DNA from 2 places in the Streptomyces sp. NBC_00096 genome. Region 2 is predicted to be linked to the other one. Evidence: riboswitches for the same ligand, from Rfam matches in the RefSeq annotation. Region 2 holds a riboswitch; the other holds the start of a gene.

Region 1 (7,559 bases), 760 kb from region 2:
CACGTCGTCCGGGGCCAGGAGCGCGCGCAGCTGCGCGCCGCCGGCGCCATCGGGGTCGACATGGAATCGGCGGCCACCCTGTGGACCGCGGCCCGGGGCGGGGGCGCCGCCGGCGCGGACCGTCCGGTTGCGGCCGTCCGGGTGATCGTGGACGCTCCGGAGCATGAGCTCGTCCGTATTGGCACTGTTCGCGGAGGAATATCAGCCTTTCGCGTACTGCGCGCACTACTGCCCGCGTTTTATGACTGGCACCGTTCTTTGTTGCTCCCCCGGAGGTGAGCCAGATGGCCATGCCACTGCGACAGACGATCAGGGTCGGGACGTACCTGCTCGAACAGAAGCTCCGCAAGCGTGAGAAGTTCCCGCTGATCGTCGAGCTGGAACCGCTCTACGCCTGCAACCTGGCCTGCGAGGGGTGCGGGAAGATCCAGCACCCGGCCGGGGTGCTCAAGCAGCGCATGCCCGTGGCCCAGGCGGTCGGCGCCGTGCTGGAGTCCGGCGCGCCGATGGTGTCCATCGCGGGCGGCGAGCCCTTGATGCACCCGCAGATCGACGAGATCGTGCGCCAGTTGGTGGCGAAGCGGAAGTATGTATTCCTCTGCACCAACGCGATGCTGCTCCGCAAGAAGATCGAGAAGTTCACCCCCTCCCCCTACTTCGCCTTCGCCGTGCACATCGACGGACTGCGCGAGCGCCACGACGAGTCGGTGGCGAAGGAAGGCGTCTTCGACGAGGCGGTCGCGGCCATCAAGGAGGCGAAGAAGCGCGGATTCCGGGTGACCACCAACTCCACCTTCTTCAACACCGACACCCCGCAGACCATCATCGAGGTACTCAACTACCTCAATGACGATCTCCAGGTGGACGAGATGATGATCTCGCCGGCCTACGCCTACGAAAAGGCCCCCGACCAGGAACATTTCCTGGGTGTCGAGCAGACCCGCGAACTCTTCAAGAAGGCCTTCTCGGGCGGAAACCGCAGGCGCTGGCGCCTCAACCACTCCCCGCTCTTCCTGGACTTCCTGGAAGGCAAGGCCGATTTCCCCTGCACCGCCTGGGCCATTCCGAATTACTCGCTCTTCGGCTGGCAGCGCCCCTGCTATCTGATGAGCGACGGATACGTGCCCTCGTACCGGGAACTGATCAACGACACCGACTGGAGCAAGTACGGCCGCGGGAAGGACCCGCGCTGCGCGAACTGCATGGCGCACTGCGGGTACGAGCCCACCGCCGTCCTGGCCACCATGGGTTCGCTGAAGGAGACGCTGCGCGCGGCCCGCGAGACCATCGGCGGGAACCGGGACAAGTCGGCATGAGCGAAGGCCACGCGGTCCGGGCGGGGGAGGCGGGCGCGCGCGGCCGGGGCAAGGGCTTCGACCTCGGCGCCCTGCTGGCCGAGCGCGGCGGCGAGCGGTACGAACTGCACGCCCGCCACCTCAACCACCAGCTGCCCCGGATGCTGCACACCATCGGCTTCGACAAGGTCTACGAGCGGGCCGAGGGGGCCCACTTCTGGGACGCCGAGGGCAACGACTACCTCGACATGCTGGCCGGGTTCGGGGTGATGGGCCTGGGGCGCCACCACCCGGTGGTCAGGCAGGCCCTGCACGACGTGCTGGACGCCCAGCTCGCCGACCTCACCCGCTTCGACTGCCAGCCGCTGCCCGGGCTGCTGGCGGAGAAGCTGCTCGCCCACAGCCCGCACCTGGACCGGGTCTTCTTCGGCAACAGCGGCACCGAGGCGGTGGAGACCGCCCTGAAGTTCGCCCGGTTCGCCACCGGGCGGCCCAGGGTCCTCTACTGCGACCACGCCTTCCACGGGCTCACCACCGGCTCGCTCTCGGTCAACGGCGAGGACGGCTTCCGGGACGGCTTCGCGCCGCTGCTGCCCGATACGAAGATCGCGCTCGGAGACCTGGGAGCGCTGGAGCGGGAGCTGAAGAAGGGCGACGTCGCGGCCTTCGTCGTCGAGCCGATCCAGGGCAAGGGCGTGCTCGCCGCACCCCCCGGCTTCCTGCTCGCCGCGCAGGAGCTGCTGCACCGGCACAGGGCGCTGCTGATCGCCGACGAGGTGCAGACCGGCCTCGGACGCACCGGGGACTTCTACGCCTACCAGCACGAGGCCGGGGTGGAACCGGACCTGGTGTGCGTGGCCAAGGCCCTGTCCGGCGGCTACGTGCCGGTCGGCGCGACCCTGGGCAAGGACTGGATCTTCAAGAAGGTCTACTCCTCCATGGACCGGGTGCTCGTCCACTCCGCCAGCTTCGGCTCCAACGCCCAGGCGATGGCGGCCGGACTGGCGGTGCTCTCCGTCATGGAGGACGAGCGGGTGGTGGACAACGCCCGCACGATGGGCGACCTGCTGCGGGGGCGGCTCGCCGCACTCGTGGGCGAGTACGAACTGCTCCACGAGGTACGGGGACGCGGGCTGATGATCGGCATCGAGTTCGGCCGGCCGTCCTCGCTGGGGCTGCGGAGCCGGTGGACCATGCTGCAGGCGGCCCGCAAGGGACTGTTCGCGCAGATGGTCGTGGTGCCGCTGCTGCAGAAGCACCGGATCCTCACGCAGGTTTCCGGGGACCACCTGGAGGTGATCAAACTGATCCCGCCGCTCATCGTGGACGAGGCGGACGTGGACCGGTTCGTCGGGGCCTTCCGCGAGGTCATGGACGAGGCGCACGGAGGCGGTGCGCTGATGTGGGACTTCGGCAGGACGCTGGTGAGGCAGGCAGTCGCCAACGGCTGAGCCGGCGGCGGGGGCGCCGCCCGCGCGGGCGGGCGGCGCCGGGCGGACGGCCCGCCTCGCGGGTGGTCAGTCCAGCAGCCGGTCGCGGAGCCGGCCGAGGGTCGCGGGCGTGAGCCCGAGACCCTCGGCGAGGTAGCGCTCCACGCCGCCCCACTCCTCGTCGATCGTCGCGAAGGCCGTGGTCAGGTACGGGGCGCGGGCGTCGAAGAGCGGGGCGAGCAGCTCCATCGCCTCGGGGTGGCGGGCCTCGGGGGTCCCGCTGCCCCGCCGGACCCGGTAGCGGTTGTGCGGAGCGTTCGACTCCAGGTAGTCCGCGACGATCGCCTCGCGCTCGACGCCCAGCGCGAGCAGGGTGACGGCGATCGACAGGCCGGCCCGGTCCTTGCCGGCGGCGCAGTGCATGAGGGCCGGGACGCTGTCCTCGGCGAGCGCGTGCACGACCCGGCCGTGCTCGGCGGTACGGGTCCTGATCATCTCCCGGTACGAACGGGACATCCGTGCGGCGGCCCGGCCCTCGCCGAGGAGTTCGCGGAGCTGGGCCAGGTCCCCCTCCCGGACCATCTTCCAGAACTCCCCGCCGGCCGCCGGATCCGACAGCGGAATGCCGACGTTGCGCACGCCGGGCAGTTCCACGTCCGGACCCTCCAGCGCCTTGTCGGCGTCGTTGCGGAAGTCGAAGACGGTGTGCAGGCCGAGCGAGCCGAGGAACTCCGCGTCGGTTTCGGTGGCATGCGCCAGATGTCCGCTTCGAAACAGTCGTCCCGACTTGACCCTCCGGCCGTCCACGGTCGGCAGGCCGCCCACGTCGCGGAAGTTGCGTACACCGGTCAGTACCGGCTCCGTGTGCGGGCTCTGGGGTATCGGCTGGGTCACAGGGGCTCCTCCGTGTCGTCCGTGTCGTCATCGTCGCGCGGCCGTCGGGCCGTCGTCGCCCGCGCGGTCCGGTGCGTGTCCGAATTGCACTGCTTGCAGCCAACTTGCCATAGCGAGAGGCGAGATCGGACACCTCCCCGTGAGCCAGATCATACGGTGACCGTGAGTGCCTGATCGTGAATGCAGAATTGCCTTGCCGGAGCGGTTGTTGGGCGCTCGGAATGGACGGAGGGTGACCGGAATTCCGGCGGCCCGTCATCTGCAAGATTCTGTTGGGGAATTCATGACTTGTTCCGCGCGGCCGGACTGGATTACGTTCGCGATCGATCCGGACGGACCGCCTAATCCTGCCGCCGACCGGAAACCGCACCCGACTATTCACGCGCGCGGCAGGAGCGGGGGAACCAGGTAAGCCGCTGTTCCGGATCTCCTTCGGGATCTTTGCAACCGGACAGCTTGGGGTGAAGCCGTTCATCTGCCGTTCACCGGCGGATGGGCGGCCGGACATCTCCAGTCCGAACCCGACAGCTCACCTCGCAGGCGTCGGAGAGGAATCCGCCATGCCCGCAACGGGTAAGCACCGCCGTCCCAAGTCCAGCTCGATATCGCGCGGTTTCGCCGTCGCCGGCACCGGTGGCGCGGCCCTCGCACTGCCGCTGCTCGGAGCCACCGGCGCCCATGCCGCCGCCGCCCCGGCCGCCGCGCCCGCCGCCGCTCCGGTCCAGGCCCCGCAGGTCCCGGCCGCGCTCCAGGCCGCGCCCGCCCCCGCGCAGAGCGCCCCCGCCGTCTACACCGTGGTGCCGGGCGACTACCTCTCGAAGATCGCCGAGCGTCAGCACCTCACCGGTGGCTGGCAGCGGCTCTACGAGGCCAACCGCGAGGCCGTCGGCACCGACCCGTCGCTGATCCACCCGGGCCTCAAGCTGACGCTCGGCGCGAAGGGGGCGGCACCGGCCGCCGAGTCCGCACCGGCCGAAACGCCGGAACCGGCCGGGAAGTCCGCTTCCTCCGCTTCTGACGACTCGGATAATTCGGGTGATTCAGGTGATTCGGCGGGTTCTGCCGATTCCGCCGATTCCGCCAACTCCTCCGACGAGGGCTCCTCCGGCGAGTCCGCGGCCCCGGTCGCGCCCGCCCCCAAGCCGGCCGAGCCCGCCGAGCGGCAGGCCACCTCCGGCGGCTTCGTCGCCCCGGTCAGCGGCGGCACGTCCACCGCGTACCGCACCGCCGGCGCCATGTGGTCCAGCGGCTACCACACGGGTGTTGACTTCATCGCGAGCACCGGCACCACCGTCAAGGCGGTAGGCGCCGGCACCGTGGTCTCCGCCGGATGGGGCGGCGCGTACGGCAACGAGGTCGTCATCCGGCACGCCGACGGCAAGTACAGCCAGTACGGCCACCTCTCCCAGCTGTCCGTCTCGACGGGCCAGAGCGTCACCGCCGGGCAGCGCATCGGCCTCTCGGGCGCCACCGGCAACGTGACCGGACCGCACCTGCACTTCGAGATCCGCACGGGCCCCTCGTACGGCTCGGACATCGACCCGCTGGCGTACCTCCGGTCCAAGGGCGTCAGCATCTGAGACACCGCCGGACGCGCGGGTGGGACCGCGCGTCCGGCAGGGCGTGGACGCCCGGAGCGCCGTCTTCATCGGCGCCGCCGGGGGTTCGCGGCGCGTGGGCCGGGACCGGAGGGGGGTCACGGCCCACGCGCCTGTTATTCCTCATCCGGCGGGTGGTGAAGATCACGGTCAGTAAGTCCCTGGCTACGGTCGCGTAGGTCATGATCAGGGGTGAAGGATGGGCTCCCGTGGCAGCGACGACGACATCCAAGACCAAGACCATTGGCTCGTACGCGGCGATCGGGGACAGTTTCACCGAGGGCGTGGGGGACCCGGGACCCGGGGACACGTTCCTCGGCTGGGCGGACCGGCTGGCCGTCCTCCTGGCCGATCAATGCGAGGAGCACGAAGACCCCGGCGAGTTCCGCTACGCGAACCTGGCCGTACGGGGCCGCCTGCTGGACCAGATCGTGGCCGAGCAGGTCCCGCGGGCCAAGGAGCTCGCCCCCGACCTGGTGACCTTCTGCGCGGGCGGCAACGACATCATCCGGCCGGGCAGCGACCCGGACGACGTGGCCGAACGGTACGAGGCGGCCGTGCGCGACCTCACCGGATCGGTCGGCCTGGTCGTGATCACGACCGGCTTCGACACGCGCGACGTGCCGGTCCTCAAGCACCTCCGGGGCAAGATCGCGACCTTCAGCGCGCACGTCCGCTCCATCGCCGACCGGTACGACTGCCCGGTGCTCGACCTCTGGTCGCTGAAGTCCGTACAGGACCGGCGGGCCTGGGACGACGACCGGCTGCACCTCTCGCCCGAGGGGCACACGCGGGTCGCCCTGCGGGCGGCCCAGGTGCTCGGCCTGGACACACCGGCCGATCCGGACCAGCCGTGGCCGCCGATGCGGCCGCGCGGCTCGGTGGACGTCACCCGGGACAACATCCAGTGGGCGCGGGAGTACCTGGTGCCGTGGATCGGGCGGCGGCTGCGCGGGGAGTCCTCGGGGGACCACGTGGAGGCCAAGCGGCCGGACCTGCTGCCGCTGTAGGACCCCGCCGGGGAGCCGTACAGGGGCAGGTGGGGGCGGGTGGGGCGGGGCTCGGGGCGCCTTCGGGGGCGCGGAGCGGAATCCTTGGGGAGTGCCATGCGTTGGGATGGTGGTAACCATGAGAACGCCCTGCCCGCATCCCCCCACACAGGAGGCGCCTTGACCGGCTCCCGTCCCTTGCGTCCACGGCTGCGCGCGCTGCGGCCCGAAGCCTTCGGCGCGGACCCGTCCGGTGCCCGGCTGGAGCGGATCCGGCGCTCGCCGAACTTCGCCGACGGAGTGTTCCAGAACCCGATCGGCACCCGGACCAGGCCCTCCGGGTCGATGGCGGAGTTCGCCAAGATCTACTTCCACAAGGAGCAGCGGCTGCGGCGCAGCCCCGGTGCGCCCATCCCGGTGTACCCGACGACGCTCGCCGAGCTGGCGAAGCCCCCGGCCGGCGGTCTGCGCCTGACCTGGATGGGCCACTCCAGCGTGCTCGCCGAGATCGACGGGCGCCGGGTGCTCTTCGACCCGGTCTGGGGCGAGCGGTGCTCCCCCTTCCCCTTCGCCGGCCCCAAGCGGCTGCACCCGGTACCGGTCCCGCTGGCCTCGCTGGGCGAGGTCGACGTCGTGGTGATCTCGCACGACCACTACGACCACCTGGACCTGCCGACGATCAAGGCCCTGGCCGGCACGGACACCGTCTTCGCCGTGCCGCTGGGCGTCGGCGCGCACCTGGAGCGCTGGGGGATCCCGGCGGACCGGCTGCGCGAGCTCGACTGGAACGAGAGCACCAAGGTCGCCGGGCTCTCCCTCACCGCCACCCCGGCCCAGCACTTCTGCGGGCGCGGACTGCGCAACCAGCAGTTCACCCTGTGGGCGTCCTGGGTCGTCGCGGGGGACGAGCACCGGATCTACCACAGCGGGGACACCGGCTACTTCCCCGGCTTCAAGGAGATCGGCGCCGCCCACGGCCCGTTCGACGCCACGATGATCCAGATCGGGGCGTACTCCGAGTTCTGGACCGACATCCACATGACGCCCGAGGAGGGCATGCGCGCCCACCTCGACCTCCAGGGCGGCACCCCGCACGGCACGATGCTCCCGATCCACTGGGGCACCTTCAACCTGGCCCCGCACCCGTGGGACGAGCCGGGCGAGGGCACGGTGGCCGCGGCGGAGCGTGCCGGGGCCGCCATCGCGCTCCCGGTACCGGGACAGCCCTTCGAGCCGGGCGCGCCGGACGCACCGAGCGAGCCCTGGTGGAGGCCGTTCGTGGCCGCGGGCCCGCCCGCGCCCGTCACCGGGTCCCGGCCCGCCGCCGCGCCCGGCCGGCCGGCCGCGGTGACC
Region 2 (7,559 bases):
CCGGTCGGCCCTGCGGGCGCACCTGGGCCGCCGGATAGCGCAGCAGCTGGGCGTCGTCAGTGATGAAGACCAGGTCCTCCTCGCCCGTGCGCAGCTCGACCGCGCCGATGATCCGGTCGCCATCCTTGAGGGTGATGACCTCCAGCTCGTCCTTGTTGGCCGGGTAGTCCGGCACGACCCGCTTGACCACTCCCTGCTCGGTGCCCAGCGCCAGGCCCTGCCCGGACTCGTCCAGCGAGGTCAGGCAGATCACCTGCTCGTCCGCCTCCAGCCCGGAGAGGAACTCCGAGACCGGGGCCCCGCCCGCGAGGTTCGGCGCGGCGTGGGTGTCGGGCAGCTGCGGCAGGTCGATCACCGACAGCCGCAGGAGACGCCCGTACGAGGTGACCACGCCGATGTCGGCCCGCGCGGTCGCCGCGACCTGCGAGACGATCAGGTCGTGCCTGGCGCGGCCGCCGCCCTCCTCCTCGGCAAGCGGCTCGGCGTTCGCGGTGCGGGCGAGCAGGCCGGTGGAGGACAGCAGCACCCGGCACGGGGTGTCCGCGACCTCCAGCGGGACCGCCGCGACCGGCGTCCCCGCCGACTCCAGCAGCACCGTACGGCGCTCCGTGCCGAACTTCTTCGATACCGCGGCCAGTTCCGCCGAGACGAGCTTGCGCAGCTCGCTGTCGGAGTCCAGGATCCCGGTCAGTTCGTCGATCTCGCCCGCCAGCCGGTCGCGCTCGGACTCCAGCTCGATCCGGTCGAAGCGGGTGAGGCGGCGCAGCGGGGTGTCCAGGATGTACTGGGTCTGGATCTCGCTCAGCGAGAAGCGCTCCATCAGGCGCTCCTTGGCCTGCGCGGAGTTGTCGCTGTCCCGGATGATCCGGATGACCTCGTCGATGTCGACCAGCGCCACCAGCAGGCCCTCGACCAGGTGCAGGCGGTCGCGCCGCTTGCCCCGGCGGAACTCGCTGCGCCGTCGCACGACCTCGAAGCGGTGGTCGAGGTAGACCTCCAGCAGCTCCTTGAGGCCCAGCGTCAGCGGCTGCCCGTCGACCAGTGCGACGTTGTTGATGCCGAAGGTCTCCTCCATCGGCGTCAGCTTGTACAGCTGCTCCAGCACGGCCTCGGGGTGGAAGCCGTTCTTGATCTCGATGACCAGACGCAGGCCGTGCGAGCGGTCGGTGAGGTCCTTGACGTCCGCGATGCCCTGGAGCTTCTTCGAGCCGACCAGGTCCTTGATCTTCGCGATGACCTTCTCGGGGCCGACCGTGAAGGGCAGTTCGGTGACGACCAGGCCCTTGCGCCGCGGGGTCACGTCCTCCAGTGCCACCGTGGCACGGATCCGGAAGGTGCCGCGCCCGTTCTCGTAGGCGTCCTTGATGCCCGCGAGGCCCACGATCCGGCCGCCGGTGGGCAGGTCGGGACCCGGCACGAAGCGCATCAGCGCCTCCAGGTCCGCCTCCGGGTAGCGGATCAGGTGGCGGGCGGCCGCGATGACCTCGCCGAGGTTGTGCGGGGCCATGTTGGTGGCCATGCCCACCGCGATCCCGGACGCGCCGTTGACCAGCAGGTTCGGGTACGCGGCCGGCAGGACGACCGGCTCGCGCTCCTGGCCGTCGTAGTTCGCGGCGAAGTCGACGGTGTTCTCGTCGATCCCGTCCGTCATCAGCGAAGCGGCGTCGGCCATCTTGGACTCGGTGTAACGCATCGCGGCCGGCGGGTCGTCGTTGCCGAGCGAGCCGAAGTTGCCGTGGCCGTCGACCAGCGGGAGCCGCATGGAGAAGGGCTGCGCCATGCGCACGAGGGCGTCGTAGATCGACGCGTCGCCGTGCGGGTGCAGCTTGCCCATGACCTCGCCGACGACGCGGGCGCACTTCACGTAGCCGCGGTCGGGGCGCAGGCCCATCTCGTTCATCTGGTAGACGATGCGCCGGTGCACCGGCTTCATGCCGTCGCGGGCGTCGGGCAGGGCGCGGGAGTAGATCACCGAGTACGCGTACTCGAGGAAGGAGCCCTGCATTTCGTCGACGACGTCGATGTCGAGGATCTTCTCCTCGAAATCCTCCGGCGGCGGGGTCTTCGTGCTGCGGCGGGCCATCGCTGCGCGGCTCCTTAACCAAGAATCGGGATGAGCTCAGCTCTCACGGGGTGGGGGCTGGTCTTCTTACACGGGCGGTGCTGGGTGTGGTGGTGCGGGCGGCACTGAGGGTGGTGGTGCGGGTGGGACCGGGTCGGGCCGGGTTTCGGACAGGGGGTGCCGCGCACCATTGTGGCCCGAGGCACCGACAACGCCGACTCCGACCCAGGACTGGGCCGGGAACTTCTCCGGTCGCCGACACGCTTGCATACAGTGGCAGGTCTGACAGGAATCTCTGCATCGCGATCGAAGGGACCACATGCCCATGGGTCACACGGCCACAGCTCAGGCCGGCTCCGGCGGCCTCACAGCAACCGAGCACCGGCTGGCCAACGGCCTGCGCGTGGTGCTGTCCGAGGACCACCTGACCCCGGTCGCCGCGGTCTGCCTCTGGTACGACGTCGGCTCGCGCCACGAAGTCAAGGGACGTACCGGCCTGGCTCACCTCTTCGAGCACCTGATGTTCCAGGGCTCGCAGAACGTGTCCGGCAACGGGCACTTCGAGCTGGTCCAGGGAGCCGGAGGCTCCCTCAACGGCACCACCAGCTTCGAGCGGACCAACTACTTCGAGACGATGCCGACCCACCAGCTGGAGCTCGCGCTGTGGCTGGAGGCGGACCGGATGGGCTCGCTGCTGGCCGCCCTGGACGACGAGTCCATGGAGAACCAGCGCGACGTCGTCAAGAACGAGCGCCGCCAGCGGTACGACAACGTCCCGTACGGCACGGCCTTCGAGAAGCTGACCGCCCTGGCCTACCCCGAGGGCCACCCGTACCACCACACGCCGATCGGCTCCATGGCCGACCTGGACGCCGCGTCCCTGGAGGACGCGCACGCGTTCTTCCGTACGTACTACGCGCCCAACAACGCGGTGCTCTCGGTCGTCGGCGACATCGACCCCGAGAAGACCCTGGCCTGGGTCGAGAAGTACTTCGGCACCATCCCCGGCCACGACGGCAAGCAGCCGCCGCGCGACGGCTCGCTGCCCGAGATCATGGGCGGGCAGCTGCGCGAGGAGGTCGTCGAGGAGGTTCCGGCCCGCGCGCTGATGGCCGCCTACCGGCTCCCGCCCGACGGCACGCGCGAGTGCGACGCCGCCGACGTGGCGCTGACCGTCCTGGGCGGCGGCGAGTCCTGCCGGCTGCACAACCGACTGGTGCGCCACGACCAGACCGCCGTCGCGGCGGGCTTCGGCATGCTGCGCCTCGCCGGCGCGCCCTCGATGGGCTGGCTGGACGTCAAGACCTCCAGCGGGGTCGAGGTGCCCGACATCGAGGCGGCCGTCGACGAGGAGCTCGCGCGGTTCGCCGCCGAGGGCCCGACGGCCGAGGAGATGGAGCGCGCGCAGGCCCAGCTGGAGCGCGAGTGGCTGGACCGGCTGAGCACGGTGGCCGGCCGCGCGGACGAACTGTGCCGCTTCGCGGTGCTGTTCGGCGACCCGCAGCTGGCGCTGACCGCCGTCCAGCGGGTCCTCGACATCACCGCCGAGGAGGTGCAGGCCGTGGCCGCGGCCCGACTGCGCCCGGACAACCGCGCGGTGCTCGTGTACGAGCCGATCGCGGCCGACGAGTCCACCGACGCCGACGCGCCCGGCGACACCGGCGCGGGCGACGAGAACAGCGACGAGAACGAGGGGGCGGAGCAGTGAGCGACACCGCAGCCGTCACGATGACCTTCCACCCGCGCCCCGAGGCCGGCGAGCCGCAGCCGTGGGCCTTCCCGGCCCCCGAGCGCGCGGTCCTGGCCAACGGCCTCACCCTGCTGCGCTGCCACCGCCCGGGCCAGCAGGTGGTGGCGGTCGAGATCAACCTCGCCGCCCCGATGGACGCGGAGCCCGCAGGCCTCGACGGCGTGGCCACGATCATGGTCCGCGCGCTGTCCGAGGGCACCGACAAGCACACCGCGGAGGAGTTCGCCGCCGAGGTCGAGCGCTGCGGCGCCAGCCTCGACGCGCACGCCGACCACCCGGGTCTGCGGGTCTCCCTGGAGGTCCCGGCCTCCCGGCTGCACAAGGCACTGGGCCTGGTCGCAGAGGCCCTGCGCGCGCCGGCCTTCGGCGACGCCGAGGTCGACCGCCTGGTGCGCAACCGGCTCGACGAGATCCCGCACGAGAGCGCCAACCCGCAGCGCCGCGCCGCCAAGGAGCTCTCGAAGGAGCTCTTCCCGGCCTCCCTGCGGATCTCCCGCCCGCGCCAGGGCACCGAGGAGACGGTCGCCCGCATCGACTCCGCCTCCGTACGCGCCTTCTACGAGGCCCACGTGCGCCCCGCGACCGCCACCGCGGTGGTCGTCGGCGACCTGACCGGCATCGACCTGGACGCCGTCCTGGCCGACACCCTGGGCGCCTGGACCGGTGACACCACCGAGCCGCGCCCGGCCCCGCCGATCACCGCCGACGACACGGGCCGCGTGGTCATCGTGGACCGGCCCGGCGCGGTCCAGACGCAGCTGCTGATCGGCCGCATCGGGCCGGACCGGCACGACCGGGTCTGGGCGCCCCAGGTGCTCGGCACGTACTGCCTGGGCGGCACCCTGACCTCCCGCCTGGACAAGGTGCTGCGCGAGGAGAAGGGGTACACGTACGGCGTGCGCGCCTTCGCCCAGGTGGTGCGCTCCACCGCGGACGGCAAGGGCGCCTCGATGCTGGCCATCAGCGGCTCGGTGGACACCCCGAACACCGGCCCGGCGCTGGAGGACCTCTGGACGGTGCTGCGCACCCTCGCGGAGGGCGGCCTGACCGACGCCGAACGGGACGTGGCGGTGCAGAACCTGGTGGGCGTGGCCCCGCTGAAGTTCGAGACGGCCGCCTCCGTCGCGGGCACCCTCGCCGACCAGGTCGAGCAGGAGCTCCCGGACGACTACCAGGCGCAGTTGTACGCGCGGCTCGCCGAAACCGGGACGGTGGAGGCCACTTCGGCCGTCGTCAGCGCCTTCCCGGTGGACCGCCTGGTCACGGTCCTGGTGGGCGACGCCTCGCAGATCGAGGAGTCGGTGCGGGCCCTCGGGATCGGTGAAGTGACCGTGGTGACCAACTGATCGCAGGCCGGTCGCCCAACTGACCGGCCCTACAAGGGGGCTCCGGCGGCTTGTCCGCCGGAGCCCCCTTTGTTCTACTTGTCCCTTTGGGGCGATGGTTGCCCGTATGGGGTGTGGCGTACGCAACAAAAGGGCGTGTCTGTTTGGTGATTGTCCGAAGATCCGCCTAGCGTCGGCGGTGCTGTCCGTCAGTTGTAACCGCCGCGTCCGCGGCACCGGGCAGCGATCGCCGAGTCCCCGTCAGGCGCGAGCCTGGGGAGCCGGGGACCCACTTGTGTCCCTGGGGTGAATCGGACCGCCTCGCGAGAGGGGGCCCGTAGGAGACCTTCCTGCTCCGAACCCGTCAGCTAACCCGGTAGGCGAGAGGGAAGGAAAGGATCAGCCCCTTCATGGCGTTTGGCAGTCGTCCCGCCGGCTCCGGCAAGCACCGCGGTTCCAGCCGTCTGAGCCGCAAGACCGCCGGCTACGCCGGTATAGCCGCCCTCGCCACCACTGGCGTCGTCAGCTCCCTGGCCGGCCCCGCGTTCGCCGCGGACCAGGCCCATTCCGCCGAGGACACCGGCCTCAACACCATCGTGGTGGCCGACGGACTCGCGGACGAGATCGAGGCCCAGGCCCAGTCCCAGCAGCGGTCCGCCGAGGCCGCCGCCGCCAAGGCGCAGGCCGAGGCCGACGCCAAGCAGCGGGCCGCCGAGGCCAAGTCGAAGGCCGAAGCCCGGGCCAAGGCCGAGCGCGAGGCCGCCGAGCGCGCCGCCCGCGAAGAGGAGCGCAAGCGCCTCAACACCTTCGTCGCCCCGATCGACAACTCCTACGTCAGCACCCAGTGGCACGCGGGCGGCGGCATGTGGTCCTCCGGCAGCCACACCGGCATCGACTTCCACGCCGGCTCGGGCACCCCCGTCCACGCCGTCGGCCTGGGCACCGTGGTCGAGGCGGGCTGGGGCGGCGCGTACGGCAACAACGTCGTCATCAAGCACGCCGACGGCACCTACACCCAGTACGGCCACATGTCGAAGCTCGGCGTCTCCGTGGGCCAGCAGGTCACCCCGGGCCAGCAGATCGGCCTGTCGGGCTCCACCGGCAACTCCAGCGGCCCGCACCTGCACTTCGAGGCCCGCACAGGCCCCGACTACGGCTCGGACATCGACCCGGTCGCGTACCTGCGTACGCACGGCGTCAACGTCTGACGAACGCACCGCACCGCACGTCTTCCGCGAAGGCCCCGGCTCTCTTCGAGCCGGGGCCTTCGCGTTGTGTGAATGTTTCGCATTCCAGGCCGTCCTCGGAAATTATCGTGTGTTGCAATAGAGTCGCAACACGCACAGCCATACGAAAAAGGCGGAGGTCCGGTCTTGCGAATTCCCGCGCACACGGTATGCACAGCAATCCGCGACGACATCGTCTCCGGGGTGTTCGGACCCGGTGGCCGGCTGACCGAGGAGGTGCTGGCCCGCCGGTACGGAGTCTCGCGCGTTCCGGTGCGCGAGGCGCTGCGCACGCTGGAGTCCGAGGGGTTCGTGACCACCCGCCGGCACGCGGGCGCCTGCGTGGCCGAGCCGACCGAGCAGGAGGCCGCCGACCTCCTGGAGCTGCGGATGCTGCTGGAGCCCCTCGCCGCGGCCCGGGCGGCCCGGCGGCGCACCGAGGCCCACCTCAGGGTGTTGCGGGGCCTGGTCAGGCTGGGCCAGGAACGGGCCAGGAGGGGGCAGGGGGAGGACCTGCGCTCCCTGGGCGGCTGGTTCCACGAGACGCTCGCGCAGTCCTCGGGCAGCCCCGGGCTGATCGCCCTGCTCACCCAGATGCGCCACAAGGTGGCCTGGATGTACGTGGTGGAGGCGCCGGTGCGGCCCGTGGAGTCCTGGGCGGAGCACGGCGCGATCGTGGACGCGGTGGCCCGGGGCGACGCCGAGCGGGCCCGGGCGCTGACCGCGGCCCACGTGGACCGGGCGGCGGGGGCGCACCGGATGCGGGTGAGGACTTTGCAACCTGCCGTAAACACGGCAAGCGCTCCGCATTAACAAACCCCGTATACAAAGGTGGGATATCGGGGTCGGCCCGAGGTGATTCGGCCGGGCTTTTCGGTTGCTTTTCGGCCGGGATTTTGGCCGGGATTTTTCGGTGGGGATCGGGTCGGTCGTCCGTGGCCGGGCAATTCGTGCCCGTGCGTCGTTCCGGCCGAATTGGGTCCGCCGGAATTCGATGCGGGCGTTTCCGGCCCGCGTGCCCGCGTGCCCGTGTGCCCGCGTGCCCGCGTGCCCGTGTGTCCTGGTCCAGGGCCGGGGTGCGCTTCCAGGGCTGAGGCCCGGCTTCATGGCTGAGGCCCGGCTTCACGGCTGAGGCCCGGCTCCAGAGGCTGAGGCCCGGCTCCAGGGGCCGAGACGCGACGGAGCCCGTCGCCTCC

The links. Region 2 has a riboswitch for cyclic di-AMP ahead of OG904_RS05770 (M23 family metallopeptidase). Riboswitches for the same ligand answer to the same signal wherever they lie in the genome.
Region 1: it holds a riboswitch for cyclic di-AMP, as region 2 does, so the genes downstream of both, OG904_RS02815 (peptidoglycan DD-metalloendopeptidase family protein) here and OG904_RS05770 (M23 family metallopeptidase) in region 2, are expected to answer to the same signal.

The regions. Positions count from the first base shown of each region.
Region 1 is NZ_CP108221.1:616,737-624,295, reverse strand. Features, by position in the region: gene OG904_RS02835 (1-hydroxy-2-methyl-2-butenyl 4-diphosphate reductase) at 1-279, shown strand, start outside; gene hpnH (adenosyl-hopene transferase HpnH) at 285-1,316, shown strand; gene OG904_RS02825 (aspartate aminotransferase family protein) at 1,313-2,746, shown strand; gene OG904_RS02820 (tyrosine-protein phosphatase) at 2,813-3,619, opposite strand; cyclic di-AMP (ydaO/yuaA leader) riboswitch at 3,981-4,175, shown strand; gene OG904_RS02815 (peptidoglycan DD-metalloendopeptidase family protein) at 4,180-5,199, shown strand; gene OG904_RS02810 (SGNH/GDSL hydrolase family protein) at 5,400-6,227, shown strand; gene OG904_RS02805 (MBL fold metallo-hydrolase) at 6,387-7,559, shown strand, end outside.
Region 2 is NZ_CP108221.1:1,372,672-1,380,230, reverse strand. Features, by position in the region: gene OG904_RS05785 (DNA topoisomerase (ATP-hydrolyzing) subunit A) at 1-2,083, opposite strand, end outside; gene OG904_RS05780 (M16 family metallopeptidase) at 2,388-3,770, shown strand; gene OG904_RS05775 (M16 family metallopeptidase) at 3,791-5,158, shown strand; cyclic di-AMP (ydaO/yuaA leader) riboswitch at 5,376-5,535, shown strand; gene OG904_RS05770 (M23 family metallopeptidase) at 5,548-6,345, shown strand; gene OG904_RS05765 (GntR family transcriptional regulator) at 6,511-7,176, shown strand.